One region of the Carboxydocella sp. ULO1 genome, then DNA from elsewhere that is predicted to be linked to it. Evidence: predicted binding sites of a transcription regulator. Region 1 holds the regulator's gene; the other holds the start of a gene.

What was found. The regulator HrcA, encoded in region 1, represses chaperone genes, less so after heat shock. The targets are predictions, from matches to a motif close to TGTTAGCACTCNNNNNNNNNGAGTGCTAACA.
Region 2: groES (co-chaperone GroES) is a predicted target of HrcA. The motif match lies at 9,366-9,396, and genes of this name have one in related genera.

The regions. Positions count from the first base shown of each region.
Region 1 is NZ_BDLQ01000012.1:47,065-62,481, reverse strand. Features, by position in the region: gene dnaJ (molecular chaperone DnaJ) at 46-1,191, opposite strand; gene dnaK (molecular chaperone DnaK) at 1,254-3,050, opposite strand; gene grpE (nucleotide exchange factor GrpE) at 3,086-3,640, opposite strand; gene ULO1_RS03220 (TCP-1/cpn60 chaperonin family protein) at 3,647-5,215, opposite strand; gene hrcA (heat-inducible transcriptional repressor HrcA) at 5,238-6,272, opposite strand; gene hemW (radical SAM family heme chaperone HemW) at 6,375-7,478, opposite strand; gene ULO1_RS03205 (ferredoxin) at 7,525-7,713, shown strand; gene lepA (translation elongation factor 4) at 7,737-9,539, opposite strand; gene ULO1_RS03195 (Ger(x)C family spore germination protein) at 9,609-10,706, opposite strand; gene ULO1_RS03190 (endospore germination permease) at 10,693-11,796, opposite strand; gene ULO1_RS03185 (spore germination protein) at 11,789-13,288, opposite strand; gene murJ (murein biosynthesis integral membrane protein MurJ) at 13,365-14,933, opposite strand; gene ULO1_RS03175 (hypothetical protein) at 14,926-15,150, opposite strand; gene ULO1_RS03170 (DMT family transporter) at 15,184-15,417, opposite strand, start outside.
Region 2 is NZ_BDLQ01000031.1:12,517-29,372, reverse strand. Features, by position in the region: gene ULO1_RS06145 (ammonia-forming cytochrome c nitrite reductase subunit c552) at 1-645, opposite strand, end outside; gene ULO1_RS06140 (NapC/NirT family cytochrome c) at 662-1,096, opposite strand; gene ULO1_RS06135 (molybdopterin oxidoreductase family protein) at 1,258-3,513, opposite strand; gene ULO1_RS06130 (sigma 54-interacting transcriptional regulator) at 3,506-5,251, opposite strand; gene ULO1_RS06125 (glutaredoxin family protein) at 5,248-5,502, opposite strand; gene ULO1_RS06120 (DUF2627 family protein) at 5,509-5,775, opposite strand; gene ULO1_RS06115 (hypothetical protein) at 5,877-6,410, opposite strand; gene cotE (outer spore coat protein CotE) at 6,497-6,967, opposite strand; gene ULO1_RS06105 (hypothetical protein) at 7,054-7,386, shown strand; gene groL (chaperonin GroEL) at 7,422-9,038, opposite strand; gene groES (co-chaperone GroES) at 9,055-9,339, opposite strand; gene ULO1_RS06090 (class I SAM-dependent methyltransferase) at 9,558-10,160, shown strand; gene ULO1_RS06085 (DUF362 domain-containing protein) at 10,311-11,429, opposite strand; cyclic di-GMP riboswitch class I at 11,597-11,681, shown strand; gene ULO1_RS06080 (hypothetical protein) at 11,743-12,492, shown strand; gene ULO1_RS06075 (sigma-54-dependent Fis family transcriptional regulator) at 12,680-14,086, shown strand; gene ULO1_RS06070 (glycyl-radical enzyme activating protein) at 14,194-15,075, shown strand; gene hypD (trans-4-hydroxy-L-proline dehydratase) at 15,081-16,856, shown strand, end outside.

The DNA.
Region 1 (15,417 bases):
TCAATTATAGTCTAGTTTTCTGAAGCTGCTGCATACCTCCATCATTTAGCCCATAAAGGCATCCTTCACTTTATCAAAAAAACTCTTTTCCTGGTGAACTCCTGCCGGCTTCTGTCCCATGGTTTCCGCCAGTTCCTCCAGCAGCTGTTTTTGCCGTTCCGTCAATTTGGTCGGCACTTCCACCTGGATTTCGATGCGCTGGTCACCCCGCCCCCGGCCATGGACATCTACGATGCCTTTGCCGCGCAAGCGAATGACTGTGCCATTCTGGGTGCCGGGACTGATCTTGATTTTCTCCTTCCCTTCCAGGGTGGGTACTTCCACTTCATCTCCCAGGGCTGCTTGCGGGAAGGAAATATTCAATTTCATCACCACATCATTGTGCTCACGGCGAAAAATCTTATGGGGTTTAACCCGTACAATCAAATAGAGATCTCCCGGCGGCCCACCTCTGAGGCCGGCTTCCCCTTCCCCCGCCTTGCGCACCCGGGTGCCGCTATCCACCCCGGCAGGGATGTTGACGGTAATTTTGCGCAATTTCCTTACCCTGCCTTTGCCATGACAGTGTTGACAGGGCTGCTCAATAATTTTACCCTGTCCAGCACAGGTTTGGCAAGGGCGGCTCTGGATAAAGCGGCCAAAAGGCGTATTTTGCACAATCTGCTGCTGTCCCGTACCATTACAGGTGGGACAGGTACGCTGCCCGGTGCCCGGCTTCGCCCCGGTACCATGGCAGATTTCACAGGTTTCGGTGCGGGGAATTTCGATGGTTTTGGTGGTGCCAAAAGCCGCCTCCTCAAAAGTCAGCTCAATTTCCGCACTCAGGTCAGAACCCCGCTGCGGGCCCTGGCGCTTACGGCTACCACCGCCAAAAAACATATCGAAAATATCGCCGAAGATTTCCTCGGCCCCAAAACCACCGAAGCCGCCCTGGAAATCACCAAAGCCCCCCTGGCCGCCAAAGCCCTGGGCCCCGGCATGGCCAAACTGGTCATAGGCAGCCCGCTTTTGGGGGTCAGACAGCACCTCGTAGGCTTCATTGATTTCCTTGAATTTTTCCTCGGCGCTTTTATCTCCAGGGTTGAGGTCCGGGTGATACTTTTTGCTCAATTTGCGGTACGCCTTCTTGATTTCCTCTTCGGTGGCGTTACGGCCAACCCCTAACACCTCATAGTAATCCCGTTTGCTCATCAGCTACCACCTCAAACTTTTTGCGGCAATTAGGAAAAGGGGGAGTCTCCTCCCCCGCCAGTTTACACATCTACCACATTGGGATCCTGACCGTCTTTACTGTCATTCTGAGGCGGCTGCTGCTGGGCCTGCTGCTGGTACATGGCCGCCGTCAGGTCATAGAGGGGTGCGGTCAGGGCTTCGGTCTTGGCCTTGATCTCATCAATATTATTGCCAGCCAGGGCAGTTTTCAGTTCTTCTACCGCCTTTTTCACTGCTTCCACCTTGGCCGGATCCGCCTTATCCCCGAAATCCTTGATGGTTTTTTCCGCCTGATAAACCATGGAATCGGCATTATTGCGGATTTCTACCTCTTCCTTGCGCTTGCGGTCTTCTTCCGCATGGGCTTCTGCTTCCTTGACCATACGCTGGATTTCTTCCTCACTCAAACCGGAAGAGGACTGGATGGTAATGCTCTGGGCCCGCCCGGTCGCCTTGTCTTTGGCGGAAACATGCACAATCCCGTTAGCATCAATGTCAAAAGTAACCTCAATTTGCGGTACACCCCGCGGTGCCGGCGGAATGCCATCCAGGATGAACCGGCCCAGGGTCTTGTTGTAAGCTGCCATTTCCCGCTCACCCTGCAGGACATGGATCTCCACCTGGGTCTGGTTATCCGCCGCAGTGGAGAAAATCTGGCTCTTGGAAGTAGGAATAGTGGTGTTGCGCGGAATAATCCGGGTAAACACCCCACCCAGGGTTTCAATCCCCAGGGAGAGGGGCGTAACATCCAGCAAGACTACATCCTTGACTTCCCCGGACAACACTGCCCCCTGGATGGCAGCACCAATTGCTACGCATTCATCGGGGTTAATACCCTTGTGAGGTTCTTTGCCCAGGAAACGGCGAATAGCTTCCTGAACGGCCGGAATCCGGGTAGAACCGCCTACCAGCAAGACCTTGTCGATATCCTTGGGCTCCAGACCCGCATCTTTCAGAGCCTGCCGGGTGGGACCCATAGTGGCTTCCACCAGATCAGCGGTCATCTCTTCAAACCTGGCCCGGGTCAGGGTCATTTCCAGGTGTTTGGGCCCGTTCTGGTCCGCAGTGATAAAGGGCAAGCTGATAGTGGTCACCGTGGTGCTGGACAGTTCTTTTTTAGCTTTTTCTGCTGCTTCTTTCAATCGCTGCATAGCCATTTTGTCCTGGGACAGATCGATGCCGTTTTCTTTTTTGAATTCGGCCACCAGCCAGTCGATGATGCGCTGGTCGAAATCATCACCACCCAGGCGGTTATTACCGGCAGTAGCCTTGACTTCAAAGACCCCATCCCCCAGTTCCAGGATGGAGACATCGAAGGTACCACCACCCAGGTCATAAACCAGAATGGTCTGGTCTTCTTCCTTATCCAGACCATAGGCCAGGGCCGCAGCGGTAGGCTCATTGATGATCCGCATTACTTCCAGACCGGCAATGCGCCCGGCATCCTTGGTAGCCTGGCGCTTGCTGTCAGTGAAGTATGCCGGTACAGTGATTACCGCTTTGGTTACCGGTTCACCCAGATAGGCTTCCGCATCAGCTTTCAATTTCTGTAGAATCATAGCACTGATTTCCTGGGGAGTATATTGCTTGCCATCGATGTTTACTTTATAATCTGTGCCCATGTGGCGCTTGATGGAAATCACCGTCCGTTCCGGGTTGGTTACCGCCTGGCGCTTGGCTACCTCGCCCACCAGCCGTTCCCCGGTTTTGGAAAAGCCCACCACAGAAGGAGTGGTTCTGCCCCCTTCCGCATTGGGAATAACCGTCACTTCGCCACCTTCCATTACTGCTACACAGGAGTTGGTTGTACCCAGGTCGATGCCGATAATCTTGCTCATAGCTGTCCTTCACCCTCCTAAAGATTATATGTTGCTCAGTTTCTGACGGCCACTGTGACCATGGCCGGGCGAATTACCTTATCCTTGAGATAATATCCTTTTTGATACACATCCACAATGGTGTTTTCCGGCTGTTCTTCAGTTGGGACCTGCATAACAGCCTGATGCAGGTGAGGATCAAATTCCTGGCCCTGGCATTCCATCGGAGTCAGCCCTGCTCTGGTCAGGACTTCCATCAACTGGCGGTAAATCATTTCCACCCCTTGCCGTAACTGGCCTTCTTCTCCGGTAGCCGCCAGAGCCCGTTCAAAATTGTCAATAACCGGCAAGAGGGCTGTAATCAGGCCTTCTGCCTCATATTTCAACAGTTCTTCCCGTTCCTGCCGGGCCCGCCGTCGGAAGTTTTCCAGATCAGCCAGGGCCCGCAAGCGGGCATTCTTTTCCTCGGCCAGCTGCTGTTCCAGTTGATTTATTCGCTGTTGCAGCTGTTCCAGCTGACCGGGTTCCTGCGTCTGTTCCTGAGCAGCTCCGGCCCCGGCCGGTTCCTGTTCATTGGCTTCCATTTTTTTATCCTCTTCCATCTGGGTCATGTCTCCCTATTCCTCCATTTCTGGCTCCAGCTTGCTGCTTTTCTCCTCTTTTTTCCGGATGATGGTATCAATCCGCAGAATAGCTTCAGCGACTTCCCCGGCAGCGCGCAAAGCATGCAGTTTCACCAGGGCCGGATCAACCACGCCTAGTTCCCACATATCCACTACCTGACCGCTGTCACAATCTATGGCCAGGGCGTTATTGCCTTTTTCCGCCTGAGCAGCTACCACATCCCCCAGTTTCTCCAGAGAATTGAAGCCGGCATTTTCCACGATTTGGGCCAGGGGCCGTTTGAGGGCAGCCACCACGCAATCAATACCATAGGCAGCCATACCCCGGGTGTTTTCCCGCAGTTTTTCCACCTGGCGAGCAGCAGCCAGCTCAAGGGAACCGCCTCCGGCCACTACCCCGCCACAAACAGCAGCCTGAACGGAGGAAGCGGCATCCTTGGCAATCCGCTCCCGTTCACCGACTACTTCTTCAGTGGCGGCTCCCACCAGCACGGTAGCCATAGGTTTACCAGCACCACCGAGAATCCGCACATGTTCCAGGCGCTCATCAGCCAGCACCCATTTGGCCTGGCCCAGATAGCGAACCAGTTCTTCCGGGGAGCGCTTGAGACCGGTGCGTTTAATGGGTCGGGCTCCTGTATGTTCCGCTGCCTTGCGCAGTTCCTTGTTGGAAACCCGCTGTAACACCATCACTCCGGCGTCAGTCAGAGTTTCTTCCGCCCAGGCCTCTACCCCGCGGTCAACGATAACCAGTCCTACACCCAGATCCACGATTTTGCGCACATTATCCTTGAATTCCTGCTGTAATTCCATATAGCGATTGAAACCGGCCTCAGTAGCCAGGGCCTCATCTTCCAGCTCCTCCGGTTCCAGGGCATCATCAATGATCAGGACTTTTACATCCCGCAGGTCCCGGGGCATCTCGTCATTCATAGGTTCCTTGTTGATGATCACCCCGGAAAAGACCTGGTTATCGGCCCCTTCCTCGGCCACAATCGTATCTGCCAGCTTAAAGCCCGGTTCCTTCAATTTCTTGATTCCCACCAGGCGGGCTGCATCCACTACCAGGCGGGCAATATCCTCGTTTTCCCGTCCGGCTATGTAGGCAATGCGATAGAGCAGGGGATCCTTGAGGCTGCGTACAGGGCGGGCCTGTTGCTCGATAAACTCCAGGGCTCCCCTGACTCCTATCCGGATGCCCTCGATCACCCTGGTGACCGGCACCCCCCGTACTACCTGGTTAACCCCTTCTGCAACCAGGGCCCCGGCCATCACAGTGGCAGTGGTAGTACCATCACCGATTTCCGCCTGCTGGGCTTTTGCCACATTGATCAGCAATCGGGCGGCCGGATGATTGGCTTCCATCAGCGTTAAAATGGTGACGCCGTCATTGGTGATGACCACGTCACCGAATTTATCCACCAGCATGGTATCCAGACCTTTAGGACCCAGAGTGCCTTCCACAGCAGCGGCAATGGCCCTGATGGCATTGGCATTGGTCATCAGAGCTGCCAGTTTCTCATCCACCTCGGTGGCCTGGACAGCTTGCTGTTTTAAGCTCATTGCCTTACCTCCTTCAGCCGCTCTAGGTGCGGCGGTAAAAATCGGTCAGCATCTGGGAGAGGTTTTCGGTAATATATTCCACCAGGGCCATCACCCGGGCATACTCCATCCGGGTGGGGCCCAGTACCCCGATGGCTCCCACCACCTGACCATCGACCGTATAGGTAGCAGTGATCATGGAACAATCCCGCATCACCTGAATGGGGTTCTCTGCCCCGATTCGCACCAGCAAGCCTTCATCCTCGGGCTGAACCAGGTGGCGCAGCTGTTCCTCCTGTTCCAGCAGGGACAACAGAGTCTTGATTTTCTCGATATTGCGAAATTCCGGCTGGTTAAGAATATTGAGGATCCCGGCCAGATAGACCTTTTCCTCCCCGCTCAGAAGCTCCTCCTGGCTGAGTAAATCCAGTACCAGTTCCGCCACCGCCCGTTGCCGGGCCAGTTCAGAATAAATCTCCTGCAACAGGGTGCGGCGAATATCGGCTATGGTTTTGCCATGGAGCTTGGCATTCAATACCTGGCTAATCTGCCATAAATCCTCGGCAGACAAATTTTCCGGAATCTCGATGAGCCGGTTCTGTACCAGACCGGAAAGGCTGACCATGACCAGCAAGGCCTTGCCTGGTTCTACCGGTACCAGTTGCACATGCTTAATCCCCGTTTTGCCCAGCTGTGGTCCCAGCACTATTGTGGTATAATTGGTCATCTGGGACAGCAGCTGGCCAGTCCGCTGAATCACCTGGGCCACTTCCATCCGTCTGGTTTCAAACCCCTGGCGGATGTATTCCCGGTCTTCATCAGCCAGGCGGTATTTCTCCATCAAAAAGTCCACATAATAGCGATAGCCCAGGTCTGAGGGAATCCGCCCCGCTGAAGTATGAGGCTGTTCGATATAGCCCATTTCTTCCAGGTCGGCCATTTCATTGCGTATAGTAGCCGGGCTCACCCCCAGCTCATACTTTTTGGCAATGGTTCGGGAGCCTACCGGTTCAGCGGTAGCAATATAGTCCTGAATAATCGCCAGTAAAATGCGCTTTTTCCGCTCATCCAATTGCATCCCTCATCACCTTCCGCCAGGCCCGTTGTTAGCACTCTCACCAGACGAGTGCTAAAGGCCACTACTTAAAAAATACCACCTGGGGCAGGGAATGTCAAGGTACTAGATAAACTCTGCCATCACTTCATTGGCAATATACCAGGCCTGCCGCGTGAGTTTAAGCCTGTTTCCCGAAACCTGGACCAGACCCCGCTGCTTCAGAGAAGCTATAACTGTTGACCATTCTGCCTCAATTTCCGGGGTCAGAACCACTCCTTCGGCCAGGCGCAGGCCGAGAATAACCTGTTCAGCCAGGATTTCTTTCTCGCTCAGCCTTTCCACCAGCTGCCCGCTCCAGCCCCGAGCCCGAACTTCTGCTTCCCACTCCTCCAGGCTGGCGGGATTGGCCCAGCGTACATTCCCCCAGCAGGAATGGGCTGCCGGCCCCAGTCCCAGATAAGGCTGGCGGCGCCAGTATTTGAGATTATGCCGGCATTCGAATCCTGGCCGGGCGAAGTTACTCAGTTCATAATTCAGGTAACCTGCTGTCTCCAGTTTTTCCCTGGCCCACCAGTACATTTCCGCCCATTCCTCTTCTTCCGGCAGGGTTATCCTGCCCTCCCTTTCCCAGCGGTCAAAGGGGGTATTTTCTTCCACTTTCAGGGCATAAAGGGAGAGATGGGGCACTTCCAGCGCCAGGGCAGCTGCTACTGTTTCCTGCCAGTCCGCCAGGGATTGTCCCGGCAATCCGTACATCAGGTCGAGATTGAGGTTGGTTAAGCCAGCCCGGCGAACTGCCTGCACCGTGTTCTGGACTTCCTGCCAGGTATGGCAGCGGCCTAAAACCCGTAACAGTCGCTCCTGGGCCGCCTGAGCACCCAGACTCACCCGGTTGATGCCTGCTGCTGCCATTAGCGGCCAGATATCTCTATTTGCCCCGGGGTTTGTCTCCATAGTTATTTCAACGGTATTGATGATATGAAAATTCCCGGCAATAGCCTGCAGAATTTTTTTTATGCCCTCTGGACCCAGCAGCCCCGGAGTACCGCCCCCCAGGAAAATGGTATCCACTTCTCGTTCCGGCACCTGCCGGACAGCCGCTTCCGTTTCCTGGCAAACAAGGTCAAGATAGCGCTCCCTTTCTTCCCCGCTGGCCGGCCGGGAATAAAAATCACAATAATGGCATTTTCGCAAACAAAAGGGAACATGAACATAGACCCCCAGCATATTTTTCCCCCTTTCGGGCAAACTGTAGGCGAAGGAGGTTGAGACCATGAAAGTCAAGGTAGATCCTGATTTGTGCATCAGCTGTGGCGCCTGCGTCAGCACCTGCCCCGATGTCTATGACTGGGATGATGAAGGCAAAGCCAAAGCCATTGTGGATGAGGTGCCAGATGACCTGGAGGATGAGGCCAGGGAAGCTCTGGAAAATTGCCCCACTGATGCCATTGCCGAAGTATAAAGAGGCCGGAAACCCGGCCTCTTTTATTTCTGGTCAATACTGAGCACTGCCATAAAGGCTTCCTGGGGAATTTCCACATTTCCCACCTGCTTCATCCGCTTTTTCCCTTCTTTTTGTTTTTCCAGCAGCTTTTTCTTCCGGGTAATATCCCCGCCATAACACTTGGCCAGTACATTTTTGCGTAAAGCCTTGACCGTCTCCCGGGCGATGACTTTATTGCCGATGGCCGCCTGGATAGGGATTTCAAACTGGTGGCGGGGGATGAGATCCCGCAGTTTTTCCACCATCTGCCGCCCGCGCTGGTAGGCTTTGTCCTTGTGGACAATAAAGGAAAGGGCATCCACCACTTCCCCGTGGATGAGTATATCCAGTTTGACCAGTTTGGATGGCTTGTAGCCAATGAATTCATAATCAAAAGAAGCATAACCCTTGGTCCTGGATTTAAGCTGATCAAAGAAATCATAAACGATTTCCGCCAGGGGCAGTTCATAATGCAACATGACCCGGCTTTCACTCAGGTATTCCATGTTGAGGAAATTGCCCCGCTTTTCCTGAGCCAGATCCATAATTGCCCCGACAAAATTGTTGGGCACCATGATGGTGGCTTTGACATAGGGTTCCTCCAGGTGTTCGATCTGAGTAGGCGGCGGCAATTTGGTAGGGTTATCGATATCGATTACTTCCCCGTTGGTCAGAAAAACCCGGTAGACCACACTGGGGGCAGTAGTGATCAAAGTCAGGCCGTATTCCCGCTCCAGGCGCTCCTGGATAATCTCCATGTGTAACAGCCCCAGGAACCCACAGCGAAAACCAAAACCCAGCGCCACCGATGTCTCCGGCTCATAGATTAAGGCCGCATCATTGAGATTGAGCTTTTCCAGGGCATCCCGCAGATCCTCATAATCCCCGCTATCCACTGGATAGAGGCCACAGAAGACCATGGGCGTGGCCTTGCGGTAACCGGGCAAAGGCTCAGCAGCCGGCCGCTCCGCTTCGGTAATAGTATCCCCAACAGTAGTATCTTTCACATTTTTGATACTGGCCGCCAGATAGCCCACCTCACCCACCGACAGCTGCTCTGTCGGCACCGGGAAAGGCCGGAAAGTCCCCACTTCGGTGACTTCAAACTCCTTGCCCGTGGCCATGAAGCGAATCTTCATACCTTTTTTGATGGTGCCCTGCACTACCCGGAAGTAGACGATTACCCCCTTGTAGGGGTCAAAGTGACTGTCAAAAATCAAGGCCTGCAGGGGAGCCTCAGGATCCCCCTTGGGAGCCGGAATTTTGGCTACAATGGCTTCCAGAATCTCTTCCACCCCGATACCGGCTTTGGCTGAAGCCAGGATGGCTTCAGAAGCATCCAGACCGATTACATCTTCAATCTCCTGCCGCACCCGCTCCGGCTCGGCACTGGGCAGGTCGATTTTATTGATTACCGGGATGATTTCCAGATCATGCTCTAAGGCCATATAGACATTGGCCAGAGTCTGGGCCTCAATCCCCTGGGAGGCATCCACCACCAGCAGCGCTCCTTCACAGGCGGCCAGACTTCGGGATACCTCATAGGTAAAGTCCACATGGCCAGGTGTGTCAATCAGGTTGAGGATGTATTCCCTGCCATCCCTGGCCTTATAATTGAGGCGCACAGCCTGCAGCTTGATGGTAATACCCCGTTCCTTTTCCAGTTCCATCAAGTCCAGCACCTGTTCCGTCATTTCCCGTTCACTTAAGGTGCCGGTATATTCCAACAGCCGGTCGGCCAGAGTGGATTTGCCGTGGTCAATATGAGCGATAATGCAGAAATTGCGAATATGGTCATGGACCATGCTGTTCTGTCCTCCTTCAGGGCATCAGTTACCAAAATATTATAGCATTTTCTGCCCTGAGGAGCAATCCTATTTGGTCAATCCAGTGCGGGCAATATCCACCTGAACCTTGACCTGAAACTTTACCCGGGGAAATTCCTGCCTCCAGTCCATTTTTTGCCATTCCCGCGGGAACTCTGCCCGTATCCGCTGGCCCACACCCAGGACATCAGCAGGCACTTTCTGTACAAACCGCAACATATTCATGATTTCCCTCTGAGCTTCCTGACTTAAAAAACTCTGTATTTTCTTGACAGTTTTTTTATCACTTAAATCTAAATCCCAGGGAACTTCCTCCAGGGACGTCCTGGTTTTTAGATTTATTTCCACTTTCCACCCCTCTCCTTTATGCACCTTGAAGTCCCGATCCTCGGCAAAATAACAGACCGAAAGGAAGTCATCAGGTGTTTCCAGTTCATCCTTGCGCCAGCGCATAGTAAGTTTTATTCTGCTGGTATCGCCGTTAACCAGGGAGAGCCAGGCGCTTTCCCGTGGCGGCAGGACTGTTTTGAATTTGTCCTCTATAAACAACGCAGTGCCAGCCAGGCTAACTTCCTTGGCCCCCCGGCGAAAATAGGGCAAAAAGGTATCCTGGCCTTCATCATACATCATGGTGCGCAGGCGCTGCACTGTAACAGGTATCACCTTTCCTTCCCCCTTACCGTGTTTGACCAGGCTGGCCAGGTAAAGGGAAATGCGGGGCTTATCAGGATATTCCTGCATAAAGAGCTCCTGGGCCTTGCCCTCCACTACTCCCACATAGGCAGTAGAAGGATTGCCAGGATCCCGGAAAAACACATCCATGATACCCCGGATACCATTTCGGGCTTGTTCCTCACCGATCAAAATAAATTGGAGTTTACCACCACTGATCGGATTTGGTAACATCCGGTCCAGATTCATGCGAGCCTGGCGGGGAGTATGGGCCAGAGTGGAGACAACCAGTACCTTCTTTTTCGCATCTTCCTCCAGCACTGGAGCCACGGTGGTCATGAGCAACCGTCCCCGTTCATCCCGGTCAATCCCCACACTCAGGGTGATGGTGCTTTCTTCCAGGGGTCTGGCATCCCAGCAACCACTGGTGATTAATAGAATCAAGCCCAGAGCCAGGGTTTTAATTCTTTTCATTCCTCATCCCTCCCCTGGGCAGCAAACTGGCCAGCAACCAGCTTAGTCCTGGCAGGAGGATCCCCAGCCCTAAACCGGCATAACCCAGATAATCTCCCAGTTTACTCAATTTATCAGCATCAGGTAAAAATATGTCGACAACCCCTGCCAGCAGGACCAGAAGCAAAGTTAGATAACGATGATCCTTACGCTTCAGCAAATGCGCTGTTCCTAAACCGGCACCATAAAACATCCCAATCACAGTCAAAAGGACTACCGGCACCCAAAGAGCTAAAATCACATATTCCATCCGCTCAATAAAAGAAAACTGAATCACCTTGAGTAAGCCCAGAGTCGGCCAGCGCCAGCTTTCAATCTCCTCCGGGCTATAAAAAGCAAAAGCAATTACTGTTACTGCCATGTAGAGAATAGTAACCAGGCCATTGGCAGCCAGGGCCCAGAAGAGCAAGCGCCGCCGTGGACTGGTATAGGGATAGGCCAGCCAGTAAAACTCAAACCCCAGCATAGCCAGAGCTGCTTTAAAACTCCCCAGCAGGATGGCTTTCAGGCCTGCCGTACCGATGGGTTTGAGATAATACCAGTGAGCCTCCCGCAGAGGGAAATAAAGAAGGATCACAATCCAGGCACTGATGAGAAACAGCATTTCCGCAAAACGTCCCAGTACAGTCAACCCATTGAATACCAGGTAAAAAACCGGTAACATTAAAAGGATAATCAGGACCCAGCGCGGTGTCAGGGGCAGCATCCAGATTTGCAGGATTTCCAAATATATACAGAAAATTACCGCCCCTGTAGCCCAGAAATAGATAATAAACAATCCAGTCCAGAATTTACCCAGATATTTCCCCCAAACGCTGTCCAGAATATCATAAAGGGCCTGTCCGGGAAAGCGGCGGCAAACCAGATGGATAAACACCAGTCCCAGGGCAGCCATTAACCCCGCAATAAAGGCGGAAATCCAGCCATCCTGGCGGGCAACCTTGTGCAAACCAGCTGGCAAGGAAAGTATACCCACCCCGATCTGGATCCCGGAAATAAGGAAAAATAGCTGTTGTCGGGTAAGCTTGCCTGCTGGTGCCGTTTTACTCATGCTTTTTCTCCCCCTTTCCCGTCTGCTGTCTGGTCCGGTTCAAGGGATGACCGATGGTAGGCCGCTGATTCAGAAACCAGCTAGGCGCACGAATAGCTGAATCCAGCCAGTCCTTAAGGCGCAAGGGGCTGATACCCAGGGCATAAGGAGTACCTACCGACTCCAGAATAGCCAGATGGGCCAGCAACATGGTCAAACCCACTGCAATCCCCACCAGCCCAAAGGCTGAGGCCAGAAACATAAGGGGGAAACGCAAAAGCCGTACCGAAAAGCCCACATCATAGGTAGGCACCACAAAAGATGCAATGGCTGTCACCGCTACTACAATTACCATAACATTGGAGACCAGGCCAGCCTGCACGGCCGCCTGGCCCACCACCAGACCGCCCACGATACCGATAGTTTGTCCGATAGGGCTGGGCAGGCGAATCCCCGCTTCCCGCAACAGCTCAATGGTTATTTCCATCAGCATTGCCTCAACTATGGGCGGAAAAGGCACCCGGGAACGGCTTTCCGCCAGAGGTATCAATAAGCGCAGAGGTATCATCTCATAATTGAAAGAAATCAAGGCAATATAAATTGCCGGCAGAGTCAGAGCCACTATGAACCCGCCCAGCCTCATCAGGCGCACAAAAGTGGCCATTAGCCAGCGGGAACCGTAATCCTCCGGACTCTGGTAAAACTGGCTGAAAACCGACGGGGCAATCAGCACCTGGGGGCTACCATCCACCACCAAAACCACCCGGCCCTCCAGTAAATTGGCCACTGCTTTGTCCGGTCGCTCGGTGGACTGAATCTGGGGAAAAGGAGAATAGGGATTATCTTCGATCAGTTGTTCCAGTTGGCCACTGCTTTGCAAAGCATCCAGATCCAGCTGTTCGATCCGTTTCTCCAGCTCCTCGATTACCTGGGGATTGGCGATACCATCCAGGTAAAGCAAAGCCACATCAGTCTTGCTATATCTCCCCACCTGATAACGTTTGGCTTTGAGCCGGGTGGTTTTCAGCCGCCGCCGAATTTGGGACAGGTTAGTGACCAGGGTTTCTGTAAAGCCATCATGAGGACCACGAATAACCGGCTCCGAGGAGGGTTCCGTTATGCCCCGTTTTTCCCAGCCCCGGGTATTAATGGCATAAATCAGGTCCAGCCCATCCAGCAACAAGAGGGTATCCCCGCGCAACAGGGACTGTACCCCCTCCTCTATGTTTCCCAGTTCCTTGATTTGCCCTACCGATAACAACAAAGATTCTGTTGCCTGCCAGTCCACGCTCTCCGTCTGCCGCCCCCAGATCAGCAAAGGCCGCAGAATATCGGCATGGACCATGGTGCGATCAACAATGCCTTTCAAGAAAACAATGGCGCCTTCCTGTTCCAGGCTTTTGCCAATGCGAAAATAGCGAATAGTAAAATCAGGGGCCTGTTGAAACCGTCCCTGCAGGTACTGAACCCGTGCTTTCAGCGAATTGCTCTTTTTACCCCCGAACCAGCGCATACTCTCACCTCGTTCAGCCAAACTCTGCCTGCTGAGGTTAGTATTTCTCCGAGGTGAAAAAAAATACAGGCAAGAGCTAAGCCGCTCGTTGCCTGTTCAAACGCCGCACCAGCTGGCGCACCTGTTCCGCTTCCTGCATTTTGAAGAGGCGAGCCAGCAACCAGTACAGGGCAGCTCCACTTGTCACAGTGAGCAGTACTTCCAGCAACTGCCCTCCCTTCTGGCTGACCGGGACCACCTGCACCAGCCCCTGGTCCAGGAAATAAACCGCTATCCCCATCACCAGAGCAGCTATACTGCCCTTGCCCCAGGAACGCACCAGCTGGGACAGTCCGAGAGGCCCGGTCTTGCGCCGCAAAAGATAAAGCAAAGCCAGGAAATTGATAATACCTGTAACCGAATAACCAAAAGCCAGCCCGGGCGCTGCAAAGCGCTCCACCATAGCTACATTCAGTAGATAGTTGATTAAGATTGTTACCACTGCCACACTTACAGGAGTAGTGGTATCCTGCAAAGCATAAAAAGCCCGGGTTACCACCAGCACCGCTCCCTGGGCAAAAAGGCCGAGACAATACCAGAACAGGGCCAGGGCTGTCAGCCGGGTATCAGCAGCAGAAAACTTGCCCTGCTGAAACAGCAGGCGCACAATGGGTTCTGCTAATGCCATCAGACCTGCGGCTGCCGGCAGGGTAATGAAAAAAACCGAACGCAGGCCATCCAGCAGAGTGTTTTTGAATTCCGACATTTTGCCCACAGCCGCCAGTGAGGTAAGGGTGGGAAAAACCGCAGCCCCAATCGCAAAGGCAAAAACCCCCAGAGGTACCGCCATCAGGCGGTTGGCTACCCGTAGGGCTGTGATACTGCCTGCATCCAGTCCGGAAGCCAGATTCTGATTGATAATCAGATTGATCTGATTAGCCGCCAGCCCCAGTAAAGCCGGTAACATCAGCCACAGCATTTTTTGCAGGCCAGGATGCCGGAGCTCCAGTACCGGCCGGTAACGAAAGCCTATTTTTTTCACCCGGGGCAACTGCCAGAGGAAATTGGCCATTACTCCCAGCAAGACCCCCACCGGAAAGGCTGCAATCCCCAGCCAGGGGGCGAGAAACCAACCAGCCAGGATGATGGCCACATTATACCAGAGTGCCCCTACCGCCGGAGCGGTAAAATGCTTGTAGGAATTGAGAATGCCCATCATCAGCCCGTTAAGGGCGGTAAATAGCACCGAAGGCAACATAATGCGGGTCAGATAAATGGTTATTTCCCTGGTCTCAGCAGGAAACTTGTAAGCTACCAGGGGCATCAGAGCGGGGGTAAATATCATGGCCAGCACTGTCCCCAGACTGAGAAGCAGCATAACCAGATTGATAGCTGTAGAGGCAACAGTAAAGGCCTCTTTCTCTTCCCCCCGGGCCAGGTAGGAGGAAAAAACCGGAATAAAGGCGGCGCTCAGGGCGCCACCCACCAGCAAGTTATATAGCAAATCGGGTATGGTAAAAGCCGCCAGATAAGCATCAGTTAAATGGCTGCTGCCAAAGCGGGCAGTAAGCACCTGATCCCTTACCAGTCCCAGGATGCGGCTTAATATCATGGTCACCATTAAAATACCGGCCGCCCGGGCCACTCCACCGCTTTTGCTACTCATGTCCGTCTTCCTTTCGCCAGTATTTCAGCAAAGCCCTGCGGGCCGCCAGTTCCACGGTCAGTCGCTTTTCCACCTTTTTGAAGCTTCGCTCCAGCCCCTGTACCGTTCGTTGCCAGGGGTCAGCAGGCGGCTTCACCCAGTGGACAAATACAGAGTAGGCTGTTGCCACTCCCCAGAAAGTCACCGTCAGTGCCAGTACCAGCACCAGTTTTTGCACAGGGGTCCATCCTTTCAACCAGGCTTTTACTTTTTAGTGTGCCCGGCCAGGCTGGACTTTAGCCATGGAGGTCAGATAAACCCCACCCAGCACCAGGGCTGCTCCCAGCAGCTGTACCCAGGTCAACTTTTCCCCCTGCAGGGCTGACATCAGCATCACTGAAATGGGCACCAGATTGATGAAAATGGCAGCCCGGGATGCCCCGATAGCCTGCACTCCCTGGTACCACCAGACAAACCCCAGCACAGAAGCAAAAATTGCCAAAAA
Region 2 (16,856 bases), on a different contig from region 1:
ATCAAAATAATATTCCACGTGACATTGACCACAAACGTAGCTGCGCATTTCCTGGCGGGTTGCCTTGGTGACATCAATACCTCTTCTTTTCATCGCTTCGATGAAAGCAGGACGGGTAACTCTCAGTTCATTGGTTTTGGGATCATGGCAATCAGAACAGCCAATGGGATGTTTAGTCTGTTTGGCGATATCGCTGAACAAGGTATTATAATACCCATCTTCACCCAGTTTTTTGTAGAAAAGGGGCACCTGGGTGGATTTACAGGTCATACAGGTTGCCGGGGTATTGGGTTTTAAGCGCTTGGTGGAAGTTACATCTTCAACGGCATAAACATGACCCCGGTCTTCATTATAATCCTTGGAAAAGCCATAGCCAGCGAACAGCTTCTTGATTTCCGGCTCTGTATCCGCCTTGGGAACCTTATCAGATCCACCAAATTCTGTCATCCCGCCCTCTTTGTTTTTCAGATAGCTGGCATACTGCAGGGGATATTTATCCTTCCATAAAGATGAATCTACAGCTTCTTCCTCACTTAAGCCAACCCCACCCTGCTGACTGCTAATATTAGAACCACAGGCAGCCAGGGCAAAAATGCTGGTAATGGACATACCGATTAATAACCATTTTTTCGCCTTTTGCCACATATGTATCCCTCCTCTGCTATTTTTGCGTTCTGCCGTGGGGCAGACCCCGGTGACAGAAGGTACAATCCTGGCCGGAAAGTTTTTCCACGTGGGTCCGGCTCACCGTAGTGCGATGGCATTCAACACAGTTAGCCTGGATAACTGCTTTCGATTCCGGTGTCACTTTAATCTGGGCCGGTACATCCCCTAAAGTTACCGCCCAGACGTCTCTGAGGCCACTTTTTGCCTTAAAGGGGATTTTTGCCGCCAGGTTATGGGGGGCGTGGCACTCATTACATTTGAGCTCCCGGTGAGACGAGTTTTGCCAGGATTTATGGGCTTCTGCCATAACGTGACAACTGCTGCAAAACGCACCGCTGTCAGTATAAGCCATGCCGCCGGTAAACAAAACTACTAAAGCCAGCATCAGCACGGCTCCCAGCAAAATCCCTTTGCCTTGTTGTTGGAACATCCTTTTTCCCTCCTTCGCTTTGAGAAAGTTTTTCTCTTCACTTTATGTTATAGAATTACTCCAGGCAAATATTGAGTTAGCAAATTTTATGCCACTTACCGGTTGTAACCTGGCTACCGCCTCTTGAATAAAAAGTGTCCAAAAATGCGGAAAAGTGTCCGTTAATCAGGACACTTTTCCAGGCGACAGATTCCCAGTTTGAACAATGGCTGACGGCTGAGAGGGTTAACTACATTGCCGATCAAGTTGTTGCCCGCAGTTGGTTGCTGGTAATCGGCATCTCCGAAGTGAAAGGGCAGAAAAACCTGGCCGGGAGCAACGGTGTCACACAAGCGTGCCCGGGCAACGGCCGTCCCCCAGGGAGAAACAATCCGTACCTTTTCTCCTTCCTTGATGCCCAGGGACTGAGCGTTCAGCGGATTGATTTCCAGAAAGGGTTCTGGCGCTAATTGCTGAATCTCGGGAATGCGTTTGGTTTTGGTCCGGCTATGGTAATGTTCCATAATCCGGCCGGTATTTAGATAGAAAGGATATTCCTCAGTTGGACGCAAAATTTCCCCTGGTATATCCGTAGCAAAAAGCCAGGCCTTGCCCGCAGCCTGATTAAAATCACCGTAACTCTGGCTCTGTTCCGGATCAGTCCAGAAATGTCCATCAGTATAGAGCCGCTGCTGGCTAACACCCCCGGCCGGATAAGGCCATTGTACTCCCCGCTCCTGGCGGATCAAGCCATAGGTAATACCACTCATATCACAGGGCCGACCGCGGGACAGTCCTTTCCACTCCTCAAAAACCGCTTCCGGATCCGGCCAGGCAAAAGCCTCTTCAGCTCCCAGTCGTTTTGCTACCAGCTGAATGATTTCCAGATCCGTTTTGGCCATTCCCGGCGGATTCACCGCCCGTTCCGCCAGGTTCACCCGCCGTTCCGAGTTGGTATAAGTACCGGTTTTCTCGCCCCACTGAGCAGCAGGCAGGAAAACATCAGCATACTGCGCGGTTTCTACTGGATAAAAGATATCCTGCACGATGAGAAATACTTTTTCCAGCAAAGGCCGAACCCTTGCCTGCTCGGGCAGGGAAACCACCGGGTTAGTGGCAATATTCCACATTACCTTCAGTTTGCCCTCGGCTACCATGTCCAGCATGGTACCAATGTCATTGGTACCTGCGGGTAATTCTTCCGGCTTAATCCCCCAGTAAACAGCCACTTCCTGGCGATGCCGGGGATTCTGCCAGTTGCGGTAACCAGGCAGAAAACCACTGGCTCCCACCTCCCGGGCACTCATGGCCGCCGCCTGCCCCGTCAGGGAAAAAGGCGCCGCTCCCGGGCGTCCAATATGTCCGGTCAGCAAATGAAGAGTACAAATGGTGGAAACAGCCTCCACCCCGGCAGCACTTTGAGTAACCCCCTGGACAAAAACAGTGGTAGCTGCCTTGGCTTCAGCAATCCAGCGAGCCACCTGCTCAATATCCACTGCCGCCACCCCGCAAAGGGGAGCCACTTCTGCTGGAGAATATTTTTTCACGATTTCTTCTACCCGTTCCAGGCCGACCGCCAGCCGGGCTACTTCTTCCCGGTTAATTAAATTATCCCGGAACAGTACATGCAAAATAGCGTTTAGCAAATAGATGTTAGTACCTGGCCGTAGCTGCAAATGTAAATCTGCTACTCGTGCTGGAATGGTGCGGCGCGGATCAACTACTATCAAGCGGGCTCCTCGTTCCAGTCTGTTCTTGAGCATACGCCGCCACAGCTGTGGATGCATCTCCGCCGGATTACAACCGAAAATCAACAAACAATCCGCCAGGTCCAGATCTTCATAACAACCCGGTGGCCCATCAGCACCAAAAACTTTGATCAACCCCTGTACTGTCCCGCTCATACAGAGTCGGGTATTGGAATCAAAATTAGGTGTTTTCAGTACCCCCCGTGCCAGTTTGGTCAGGGCATAATTCTCCTCCAGGGTCAGCTGACCGGAACCATAAATACCTACTCCTTCCGGCCCTTGTTCCGCTATAGCTTCCCGTATTTTGTCGGCAACAACCTGCAAAGCTTCCTCCCAGGAAACCGGCACCAGCTGTCCGTTTTTGCGGACCATTGGCGTGGTAGCCCGTTCCGGATGCCGGAGAGTTCGCCACTGATAGGCTCCTTTTATGCAGAGCTGGCCCCGGTTGGTTGCACAGGCCTCATCACCACGGATCGCCACCGGGGTATCCCCTTCCAGTCCCAGCAAGAGCCCACAGCCTGTAGAGCAATACCCGCAGGTAGTGGATACCCAGCGCTCGGCTTTACCGCGCGCCAGATGCAAAGCCCGCCGGGTCAAATCCAGCATCATATCTTCCAGCGCTGACGGGGGCGGCACGGTACCGGTACTTTTATGCAATTGTCTGGCCGCATCCATCAATCGCTTAATCATGGTCCTCCTCCTTGCCGGACAAGCCATATTTCTTCAACTTCTGATAAAAGGCTGAACGCTGGATCCCCAGTAGCCGGGCCGCTTCCATCCGATTGCCTCTGGTTGCCTGCAGTGCCTGCAGAATCGCCTTTTTCTCCGCCCGCGCTACTACTGTTTCCAGGCGCAGGTCATTTTCTCCCAGCGGTCCACCCCCGGTAACCTGTTCCGGCAAATCCTGCAAAGTAAGCAGTTTCTGCCCTGGTTCCAGCATATTAAAAGCATATTCCAGCACATTCTCCAGCTGTCGCACATTCCCCGGCCAACTATAACTTAGCAAAAATCGTTCCAGTTCCTTGTCATAACCCTCTACTGAAGTCAGATACTTTTTGTTAAACTTCTCAATCAACATCTTAACCAGGGCCGGAATATCATCCCGCCGCTCCCGCAGTGGCGGCAACTGTAAAGTTATTACTGACAAGCGATAATAAAGGTCGCTGCGAAATTCCCCGGCCTGCATCATGGCTACCAGATCCCGATTGGTAGCGGCGATCAGCCGAACGTCCACAGGAATGGGCTTGTGTCCGCCTACGCGGACAATCTGGCGCTCCTGCAAGGCTCGCAGGATTTTGGCCTGCATGGCCAGCGGCATATCCCCGATTTCATCGAGAAAGAGGGTTCCGCCATGAGCCAGTTCAAACTTGCCGGCCTTACCGCCTTTTACCGCCCCGGTAAAAGCCCCTTCCTCATAACCAAACAACTCAGCTTCCAGCAGATTTTCCGGAATCGCAGCACAGTTGATACTGATAAAAGGCTGATCAGCCCTGGGACTGGCCCGATGTATGGCCTGGGCGAAAACCTCTTTTCCGGTACCGCTTTCTCCCAGAATCAGAACCGTAGCATCACCGCGAGCCACTTTGCGAGCCATATTCTTAACTTTCACCATGTGCGGATTTTCGCCAATAATGGCCACAAAGGGGTCTTCCTCATGCTTTAAAGCTGAAAGCTCACTCTGGTAAAAAAGCAGCTTCCGTTCCAGCAATTGATAGCGAGCCACCAGATCCCGGGTTTCGACATTTTCCACCGGCACCAGTTTGACCAGGCCGCCAATAATCAATTCACCGCAACGTAAAGGCAATTCAGAGAGGAAATAGACTTCATCATCCCTGGTCCAGGTTTCCCCGATCCGGGGCTGACCGGTAGCCAGTACCTGACCCATGTGACTTTCGGGAAAAAGGGTTTTAAGAGGCATACCCTGGATTTCAGCCAGATTGACACCGAACAGTTTTTCCCAGTACTGGTTGACGGTAATGATGACCCCATTGCTGTCCACTACCGCCAGCCCTAATAGAAGGTCACCCAGCAGCGTTTCATACATTTGAATTAAGAGTCGGGAAGCGCCTATTTCTTCTTCTTCCAGTTCCAGACAGCTTTTTTCCTGTTGTTCGATCACCGCCCAGACTCCCAGCAGTTCCCCATCGCGCCAGCAAGGTTGATAGGAGATCTGGATTGTTTCTCCAATATAGGTCAGCTCCCGACAGCGCAGAGACTGCCCTCCGGCCAGGACCTCAAAAATCCGGCTCTGGGGCATCATTTCACTGATCCGCCGTCCCTGCCAGAGCCCTTCCGGCCAGCCTAAACGCTGCAGGGCAGCAGATGTAGCCCACTGGATAAAACCATAACGGTCCACCCAGTAGGCAGGCAAGTCCAGCCCTTCACAAAGACCGGCCAGCTCGTCCAGTTTCAATTCCAAAGCTCTCACTCTCCTCTCCTCGCCAGTTCCCGCTTGAGCCAGAGTTCGCTGATTTTACCGAAAAATATCGGTTCACCATCAATGGCCACTACCGGAATTTTCTCCTTATACAGCTCAAACAGCTGCGGATCCATGGTGATGTCCACTTCTTCCACTTCCAGTTCCCAGTAACGCTTCACCCTGTCGATAATGGCTTTAGCCTTGTCACATAGGCAACAATTTTCTTTGGAATAGACAGTGATCTTAAACTTTTTATCCATTCTCATCTACTCCAGAAACTTGATTTTGTTTTTGACCCGTCCCCGTGCCTTGTCATAGTGGTAAACAAAACACAATATCACATAAAGCCCAAACAGCAATGCTGCCGAGCCCAGGACCAGACGCACCAGAGCTTCCGGCCAGGATGTCCCCGGCACCGCTGCCAGTAATACCAGCCCTTCTTTGACCTGATCCAGTCCGATAGCTCCCAGTAACGCAGCCCCAAATAACTTGGCAAAAGATAATAAGGTTTGTTTGCGGGTATTTTTGGCCATTTTTCATTCCTCCCTGCCTTAAATATAACCTAATTCGGTGAAAAAAGTCTATGCCTATGAAGAAAGAAAAAAAACCAGCTTGAGCCGGTTTTCGCAAACCCTTATTCCATGCCTGCCTGTTGCTTCAAAACAGCCAGCTTGCCGGAGGCAGCTTCAGCAAAACTTTCTGACTCCCGTAACTCTTTTAAAACCCCATTTAGTTCACTGGTTTTGGGCGCAGGAGATTTGGCCAGGCGCTGAACAAATTTCTCTACTACCTGATTGCGCAAATAAATACAGGTAGCGATATTGCCTTCCGCTTCCTCCATTTCCCGGGTAGTGGTTTGCAGGCCATCCAGTTCCTGCCTCAACTGCTGGTTCAAAGCCAGAAGTTTTTCGGCTTCCTGTTTGGTTTGGGCCGGTGTTGTTTTCCCATATCCCAGGGCCTTGATACTGTCAGTCAGCTTCTGATACCCTTCTGCTTCCTTGTTTATTACCCCGGAGAGAGTGGTAACAAAAGCTCTCAATTGTTCCTGGCTGACAGCCGCCGGTTGTCGTTCAGTTACCTTTTTTGGCTTGTCCCCACTACAACCAAATAAAAAAAGGACAAGCCCCAACCCAACGGTTACAGCCAGCGCAATCCGGCGCCAGTCCATCATATTCCCTCCTCGTAACAACTTGCACTTTCTCTCTTTCTCTTAATTGTATTTTCGACAGTTTTTTTCTTTTTCCTTCTTTTTTCTTAATCTTCTTCGGCAGGATAAGCTAATACCCGCAATTTGGTCAATCCCATGATTTCAGCGGTAAAACCTATCTCCACCGCACCCTTGATCTCTTCTTCCTCCAGATAATAAGAGCTGACCTGGGGTTCTTTTTCCTCAGTTAAATGCAATTCTTCCCCCTGTTCCAGCCGACCAGTAAGGTTCTCCAGTTCGATCTCACAGAGATAGTTGAGCCTCTCCCTCAGCAGCTCCGTTTTCTGGTTTTGCTCATAGGCATACCAGACGGTCAGCTCCAGATCACCATTTATAATCACAGTATCGCCAATTATAGAACCGGAAAAGTTATGATCTGCCGCCCAGCAGCCCAGGACTTTGCTGGCTGGATGCAGGGGCTTGAGCTGAAACTCCAGAATATGATTTTTCTCACCGCGGGCACAGACTGCCTGCACCATCACCTCCCGCAGTTGACCTTCCCATCTGCTACATTCCACACCAATCCCTCCTTCCATTACTATAAGATATATTTCTTTTTCTTCCCATCCATGCATAAAATGAGGGTGAAAGGAGGAATGGCGGCATGAGCCAGGAAGAGCAGCAATTTCGCAATCTGCTTCCCCCGGAAACCGAAACTGCTCTACAGTATGTCAAACAGCGGCTCTCGGAAACCATCAGCTTTCTCGGCACCCTTGCCTCCGCCTATTCATCTATGGCCAGTGCCGCCAATCAGCTCAGCGCCAACGCCTTCTCCCATCGCAGCGAAATCGATGAAGCTGTAGAGCGTACAGTGAAAACGGGAGAAATTATTGATAAGCTTTTAAAATTGCTTAAACTGCTGGTCAATGAATATCAGACCCTGGTTTTGCTGGACCAGGCTGAGTTCGCCAAAAACTTCCTTGACGATGACACATAAAAAGAAGGCAGGAATTATCCCTGCCTTCTTTTGGCTTACATCATGGGAGGCATGCCGCCACCGGGCATGGCCGGTTCTTCTTTTTTGGGCTCATCGGCTACCAGGCACTCAGTGGTGAGCAACATAGCAGCGATGGAGGCAGCATTCTGCAGAGCAGAACGGGTAACTTTGGCCGGGTCCACGATACCGGCACTGATCATATCTACATATTCACCGGTCAGAGCATTGAAGCCAATACCAGGATCAATGCTCTTGACTTTTTCAACTATTACGGAGCCTTCCAGACCGGCGTTATTGGCAATCTGACGCAGAGGCTCTTCCAGGGCCTTACGGACGATAGCCACACCAGTAGCTTCATCGCCTTCAGCCTCAATGGCAGCCAGAGCCGGAATTACATCCACCAGAGCGGTACCGCCACCGGCGACGATTCCTTCTTCCACAGCAGCCCGAGTAGCATTGAGAGCATCTTCAATGCGCAGTTTCTTTTCCTTCATTTCGGTTTCAGTAGCAGCCCCCACCTGGATTACCGCTACCCCACCGGCCAGTTTGGCCAGCCGTTCCTGTAGTTTTTCCCTGTCATACTCGGAAGTAGCATCTTCCCACTGTTTGCGGATCTGGGCCACCCGCTTCTGAATTTCTTCAGCAGAGCCAGCCCCATCCACAATCACGGTTTCTTCCTTGGTTACCTTGACCTGACGGGCCCGACCCAGCATGGACAGGTTAGCTGCATCCAGCTTGCGGCCCAGTTCTTCGGAGATAACCTGACCACCGGTCAAAATAGCGATATCTTCCAGCATAGCCTTGCGGCGGTCGCCGAAACCAGGAGCCTTGACAGCTACGCAGTTGAAGGTGCCCCGCAGTTTGTTAACCACCAGGGTAGCCAGGGCTTCCCCTTCCACATCTTCAGCGATGATCAGCAAAGGCTTACCAGTTTTCACTACTTGCTCCAGAACAGGTAGAATTTCCTGAATGGAGCTGATTTTCTTATCAGTGATCAGAATAAAGGGATCATTCAGCACCGCTTCCATACGCTCGGCATCAGTTACCATATAGGGGGAGATATAACCCCTGTCAAAATTCATCCCTTCCACAACATCCAGGGTGGTACCGATACCTTTGGATTCCTCAACGGTGATTACCCCGTCCTTACCCACTTTTTCCATGGCTTCAGCGATCAGGTTGCCGATTTCCGGATCAGCAGCGGAAATGGAAGCAACCTGGGCGATAGCTTCTTTACTTTCCACCGGACGGGCCATTTTCTTGATTTCCTCAACAGCAACGGCTACAGCCTTCTCAATCCCCTTTTTCAGGATCATGGGATTGGCACCAGCAGCCACGTTTTTCAAACCTTCGCGGATAATGGCCTGGGCCAGCACAGTCGCAGTAGTGGTACCATCACCGGCTACATCATTGGTTTTGGTCGCTACTTCCTTGACCAGCTGGGCACCCATGTTTTCAAAGGGATCGGGCAGTTCGATTTCCCGGGCGATGGAAACCCCGTCATTGGTAATCAGCGGGGAACCGAACTTTTTCTCCAGAACCACATTGCGGCCTTTGGGGCCCAGAGTTACCCGCACAGCTTCAGCCAGGGTATTTACCCCCCGTTCCAGAGCCCGACGGGCTTCTTCACCGAAAATAATCTGCTTCGCCACTTGCTAAACCCCCTTATTATTCGATTACAGCCAGGATATCCCGTTCATTCAGGATGAGATATTCCTCGCCTTCATATTTCACTTCAGTACCGGCATATTTGGAGTAGATCACCCGGTCACCTACTTTGACTTCCGGGGCTATCCGCTCACCATTTTCCAGCAGACGGCCATTGCCGACAGCTACTACTTCCCCTTCCTGGGGCTTTTCCTTGGCTGTATCGGGTAACACAATCCCACTGGCAGTTACTTCTTCCGATGCCAAGGGCTTAATGACAATTCTGTCTCCAAGCGGCTTAATCATCACTGAGAAACCTCCTCTTTATGTACTATTAGCACTCAATTAAATAGAGTGCTAACACATTCCTTATAATACCTGATTTTAGGCAAAAATGCAAGTTCTTTGCCCTGCATAAAATACAGACACATATTTTATTTTTTCGTGAAATTTCCTGTTGATTATCTAGCATAAAACTGGTAAATTGTATAAGGATATGTCTAATTACAGGAGGCAACCAGCCCATGGCCTTTGATTTTCATACTCTGCTTGCCAGTGAAAAAGCGCAAAATACTCCACCCAGCCAGACTGCCCGCTGGGTTCTTCCCCTTTTCCATGCTACCAAAGGCCCAGTTCTGGACCTGGGCTGTGGCAATGGGCGGGATAGCTTGTATTTTTTTGAACAAGGCCTGCAAGTGGTAGCTGTAGACATTGATGCTGAAGCTATCGGTAGGCTGGCTTTAAAAGCAGAGTTCGAGTGCCTGGTGGCTGATGCCCTTAATCTGCCCTTTCGGGAATTCTCCTTTGATGCCATTTACAGCTTTGGGCTCCTTCATGTTTTTACAGAAAGCATCGAGGAAAACCGGCAGCAGGTATTAGATGAGGCCTGGAGAGTGCTTAAACCCGGTGGAATTGCCGTTTTTACCGCCCTCTGGACCGATATCCCCGGCTGTGGCCTGCCCGAGCTTTGCTGCCTTACCGAAGCAGAAGTAGAACAACTGGTAGCGCGCAGCCCTTTTGAGTTAATGTCCAAACAAATTGTTAATGACCACTCCCTCACCGGCTGGGAAGGCATCTACTGGCGCCTGGTGCTGCGTAAACAAAAGCGTGTGCAGATCATAAAATAAACCCCGTGAGCCCTGGTACTCACGGGGTTGTTTGTTCTTTAATAGCCGCTTTAGCCAGGCCATAAATACCGCTAGCTGTAGCTGACCCAATAATCCCTTCTGCTCTGATTAAGCTTCTTGTCTTAGTATATGCCTGCCACTGGCATCTGGTTACTTTTTCCGACCGAACAGTTTGAGCAATAATCCCTGTTCCAGAATAACAGCATCAAAGGGACAGAGTTCCTGGCAACAATAGCAACGAATACATTGCTCATAGTCTACCATCGCTTTCCCATTTTCGATCTTTATGGCTTGCGGTGGACAATGCTGAGCACAACGGCTGCAACCGGTACACTTTTCATTCATAACCGGCCGATAGGTGAACTGATTCTGGAAAAAGCGGACCAGAAAAGGCGGGACCCGCCCATCCAGAGACTCCAGGTTATAGGGGGGCTGAAAATTCCAGCGTAACTCCCGGCCACTGCCTACCACTTCAATCCTCTTCAACCCCGGTACCAGCCCCCGGGCCAGAGCCAGCCGTGATACCGGCAATTCCTCACTGTTGAAACCCATCATCTGACCCATGACCAGGTCAACAGCAAAGCCATTAGTGCCGCCCAAAATCACTCCCGCTTGAATAGGCGAACCATTACGGGGGCCATTGCCTTCCATCCCAACAATTCCGTCTACCAGGAAAAAAACCGGCTTAACCAGCAGGGCCAGGTCAACCAGCATAGCAGCAAAATCGTCCCGTCGCTTCAGGCGCAGGTGAAACTGAGCTTTGCCTGGACCCACTATGCAGCCAAACAAATTCTTGACGGCCCCGGTGATGCCCATAAAGGAATGGGTCTTCATTTTGGCCAGAGAGATAACTTTATCCACCTGTTGCAGTTCACCGGTCAAATGGAACTTGCGGATTACTTTTCCCTCAGGAAAGGAATACTCCGCTGATTCGGCAAATGCCAGCAATTCCGCTCCTTCTTCCCGGCATACCCCGGCTATGCCGTTTTTTTCCGCCGCCTTCATGCCACTGCCAATTCCAGGACTATCTCCGACTAAAGGTATGCCACCGGCCCTCTTTACCTGACGAATTACCGCTCTTACTACTTCCGGATGGGTGGTTACTGCTCGCTCCGGTGGCAATCCCTCCAGCATATTGGGTTTGATGAGCACCCTCTCCTCCGGCTTAATCAAAGTTTCCATGCCACCAAACTGGTTTAGAACCTCCTGGACTCCCGCTTCCACTTCGATATAATCATAGGTTTTTGCCACTGCTGCCGCTACTTTCAATGATTTTTACCTCCTGCTTTATGAGATTTCTTTTAGTGTAGCACAATTGTTCAGTTTTAAACAAGGGGCATAACATTTCTCCAATATGGCACTCTCTCGCCTGAGGAAAAATTTTTTTAATTCCCAGAAACCCCCCTAAAATACTTTTTGAAAACGTATAATATGATAACCGAAAAGAGTAAAACCGTCGAAAGGCGGCGACACAAAGCTATAGGGGCTAAAGCTGCACAGCCATGCCAGCCAGCTGCCGGGCGAGCCTCCTTAATTTAACTGCTTGCTCGGGATAAGATTTTAAATTAAGGAGGGGTTCTTTATGAACAAACGTAAAGTCTTTTTTACCATGGCTCCAATCGCTCTCGCTACTTTAGTCCTTCTTGGTAGCGGCCCAAACCCGGCCAATGCCAAAGTAAGCAAAGACAAAAACCATAATGGTATACCTGACAGCTGGGAATTGCGCTATCATCTCAGCATTTATCGAAATTTGGCCAACACTGACCCGGACCGGGACGGCCTTACTGTTAAACAGGAATTTTACCTGGGCTTGAATCCGGTAAAAGCCGATACCGACCAGGATGGCATCAAGGATGGTAATGAAGACCTGGACCATGACAAACTGACGAACCTTCAGGAATACCTTGTTCACACCAACCCTCTAAACCCTGACAGTGACAGAGATGGTATTAAAGATAGAAACGAAGACCTGGACCGAGACAACCTTAACAACTATCAGGAATTTGTGATCCATACCAGCCCGCTGAAAGCTGATTCAGACGGGGATGGTATGAAAGACGGTGACGAGGATTTTGATAAGGACAGACTCTCTAATTCCCAGGAGTTTAGCATAGGCTCCAACCCCATCGATAGTGACTCTGATGATGATGGTATTATGGACTTTGATGAAGATGATGATGGGGACAAAATCAGCAATGGTAGAGAATTTGTATTAAAAGAAGATCCTAAAAATCCTGACACTGACCATGATGGTGTTCTCGATGGTGATGAAGACAATGACCATGATGGTATAAATGATGGAGAACAGAATGACGGAGAACATGATGACTGAAGAGAGGCCACATGGCCTCTCTTCTTTTTACACAGGGGTTATAGCTTTAAACAACGGGATATTATAGCAGCAGTGGAGATAGTATAATCTCATCCCCTTAATTGGTAGTTTAACCTAACAAAAAAGGACTTTCCCCCGGCTATGGAGAATTTGTTCACCCATACAGCCAGCAAAGGGGGATATAGGGGTGGATTACAAACATCTATTGGATATAATCCTGGCTAATCTGGATGAAGGAATCATTGTTACTGATACTAAAGCCAATATCATTTTTTATAACGAACCTGCCACCAATATCGGTGGAATAGACCCGGCAGCAGCTATTGGGAAAAATATTTTGGACGTCTTTCCAGGCCTCACCGAGGAAACCAGTACCTTTTACTATGTCCTGCGCCAGCGTCAGCCTTTGCTCAACCATGTCCAGCATTATACCAATTACCAGGGCAAGCAGGTAGCCACTGTCACTTCTACCATCCCTATGTTTGAAAACGGCCAACTGGTGGGAGCGGTAGAAATCTTTAAAGATCTGACCCAGGTAGTCCAGCTATCGGAAAAAATTCTAGCCCTGCAAAAAGAACTGGCAAGTCACAAAAAAACTGACCCTGCTCGGGGTAATGGTACCCGCTACACTTTTGCCGATATTATTACCAGGAACCCGATTCTGCAGGATATCCTCCACCGGGCCCGCAAGGTGGCCTGCAGTCCCTCGCCAATTCTCATATACGGTGAAACCGGGACTGGCAAGGAATTGTTGGTGCAGGCTATCCATAACGCCTGTCCAGAACGGCAGCGCCATGCCTTTATTGCTCAGAATTGCGCTGCTCTGCCACCCTCACTGCTGGAATCCCTGCTCTTTGGCACTTGTGCCGGCAGTTTTACCGGGGCCAAAGACCGTCCCGGTCTCTTTGAACTGGCCGATGGCGGTACCCTCTTTCTGGATGAGATCAACTCTCTAGATCGAGAGCTACAGGCCAAGCTCCTGCGGGTACTCCAGGATGGCGTAGTCCGGCGTCTCGGTGACACCAGGACCCGTACCGTTAATGTGCGCGTAATTGCCGCCAGCAATGAACATCCCCTCAAGTTATTAGAGGAAAAACGGCTGCGCCAGGACCTCTATTACCGCTTGAATGTGATTTTCTTTCATTTACCTCCTCTGCGGGAACGGCAAGAAGATATTCCTTTACTTGCCCAGCATTTTCTGCAAAAATACCGGCAAAAATTAAGAAAAAAGATCACGGGCCTAGCATCAGAAGTCCTGGAGCTGTTCTGGCAGCATAACTGGCCCGGAAATGTACGGGAACTGGAGCATGTTATTGAAAGCGCAATCAACCTGGCCGATGGTCCCCTGCTTACTCTGGCCGATTTACCCCGGGAACATCCCGGCTTGTTCGGACCCAAAAACCAGCCTCATTGGACTCAACCGCCCTTACCCTTGAAACAAGCCCTGCAAGACCTGGAAATCCGTTTGCTGCAATCAGCTTTGCAGCAGACAGATTACCAGCTAACCAGAGCCGCCCAATTACTGGGCCTTCCTAAACAAACCCTGCACAATAAACTGAAAAAATACGGCCTGCGTCCCAAAGACGAGACGTAATCCCATAGTTGGGACAGCCCCTGTACCATTTTTGGTACGGGGGCTTGTTTTTAGCCCGGTCTGCAGTCGGCATCTTTTTTGCTTATATATCCATTTGAGGTGATAAGATGAAATCCGGCCTGATTTTCAATATCCAGAAATTTTCCCTGCAGGATGGCCCCGGCATCCGGACTACCGTCTTTTTCCTCGGCTGTCCCCTGCGTTGCCAGTGGTGTCATAATCCTGAAAGCCAGAGTTTTCACCCCCGGCTGTTGCTTGCTACCCGGCGCTGTATTGGTTGTGGGCGTTGCCAATTCGCCTGCCCTCACCAGGCTACCAGGGAACGCTCTCTTTGCCAGCACTGTGGTCATTGTGCTACTGCTTGCCCGACCCTGGCCCGGAAGATGGTAGGACGCCGGGTTACTGTATCCGAAGTCATGGACACCATTAACCAGGACCGGGTTTTCTATGAGGAATCCGGGGGAGGAGTGACCTTTTCCGGCGGCGAACCCCTGGCCCAACCTGACTTTCTTCTGGCCCTGTTGCAAACCTGTCGTAAACAGGCCCTCCACACTGCTGTAGATACCAGTGGCTACGCACCTCTGGCCAGTCTGGAAGCAATCGCCCCTTACACCGACCTCTTTCTGTATGATCTCAAGCTGCTGGCTGAGGAGAAACATCGATATTTTACGGGAGTGTCCAACCAGCTTATTCTAAGCAATCTCAAATGGCTGGTACAACAGAAAAAAAACTTTTTCCTGCGCCTTCCCATCATTCCCGGTATCACTGATACTGATGAACAAATCACTTTATTACAGAGTCATTTGCAGGAACTGGGGCAGGTGAAACAGATAAATCTGTTACCCTACCACGCTCTGGCGCAGGACAAATACCGCCGTCTGGGCCAACCCTATCCACTGGAAGGCACTCCCGAACCTTCCCCTGAACAAATGCAGGCGATAGCAGAAGCCTTAAAACCCTACTGTGAGCAGATACAGATTGGAGGTTGAGTACAGTGAATGAACGGGTTGCCAAACTCCGCCAGCAAAGCCTGGAAGCCATCCCTACCCTTTCTACTGAACGGGCCGAAATCGTAACCGAGGTTTACCAGCAATACTCCGGCAAGGTTTCCATCCCGGTCCTGCGGGCTCTGGTTTTTCAGGCCCTGATGGAGCGCAAAACCATCTACATTGGCGAAGATGAACTAATTGTAGGCGAACGAGGCCCGGCCCCCAAAGCCACCCCCACCTACCCCGAGCTCTGCTGTCATACTCTGGAGGATTTCACCATCATTGACAGCCGGGAAAAAATCTTCTTCCGGGTCAGTGACAAAGAAAAACGTATTCAAGCGGAAAAAATCATCCCCTACTGGCAGGGCCGCTCCATGCGGGACCGCATTTTTGCCCGGATGAGCCAGGAATGGCTTGATTGCTATGAAGCCGGGATATTTACGGAATTCATGGAGCAACGGGCTCCCGGCCATACCGCCGGGGATGACAAAGTCTTCCGCAAAGGCTTTCTTGATTTTCTGCGGGAGATTGAACAGCAATTACAACAGGTTGATTACCTCCATGACCCCGAAGCCTATCGGAAACAGGAGGAACTTAGGGCAATGGCCATTTGCGCCCGCGCTATTATCCGCTACGCCGAACGCCATGCAGAAAAAGCCCTGCAGCTGGCAACCAGTGAACCCAACCCCCGGCGCCGCCAGGAGCTGGAACAAATCGCTGCCATCTGCCGCAAAGTCCCGGCTCAAGCTCCCTCCACCTTCTGGGAAGCCCTGCAGGCTTACTGGTTTGTCCATCTCGGTGTCATCACCGAACTCAATATCTGGGATGCCTTTAATCCCGGACGACTGGATCAGCATCTCTATCCTTTTTATCAAAAAGAAATAGCAGCAGGCACCCTGACTCCGGAACGAGCCAAGGAACTGCTGCAATGCTTCTGGGTCAAATTCAATAACCAGCCTGCTCCTCCTAAAGTAGGTATTACCCTGCAGGAAAGTGCCACCTACACCGATTTTGCCAATATCAATTGCGGCGGCTTGACTGCTGAGGGCGAAGATGGAGTCAATGAGGTTACTTACCTTATCCTGGATGTCATCGATGAAATGCGCCTGCTGCAGCCCAGCTCCAATATCCAGCTCAGCCAGAAAAACCCCGATGACTTCCTGAAACGGGCCTGTCAGATCATCGCCAAAGGCTGGGGCCAGCCCTCGGTCTTTAATGCCGATGCCGTCGTCGCTGAGCTGGTACGCCAGGGCAAATCTCTGGTAGATGCCCGCTGCGGTGGTACCAGCGGCTGTGTGGAAGCCGGAGCTTTCGGTAAAGAAGCCTACTGGCTTACGGGCTACTTTAACCTGGTTAAGATACTGGAAATCACCCTCAACAACGGCCTCGATCCTCGCACTGGCAAGCAGCTGGGGCCGAAAACCGGCGACCCCACTACCTTTACCAGCTATGAAGAACTGTTCCAGGCTTATAAACAACAGCTCCATCATTTCCTGGAGATAAAATTACGAGGAAATCAGATCATCGAAAAACTCTATGGTGAATACATGCCCGCTCCCTTTCTGTCCATTATAATAGATGATTGCATCGCCAATGCCAGAGACTATAATGCCGGGGGAGCCCGTTATAACACCAACTATATCCAGGGAGTAGGCATAGCTACCCTTACCGACAGCCTGGCAGCTATTAAAAAACATGTTTTTCTCGATGGTACCATTACGATGGAACAATTGCTCACCGCCCTCCGCCATAATTTCCGGGGGCAGGAGGATTTGCGCCAG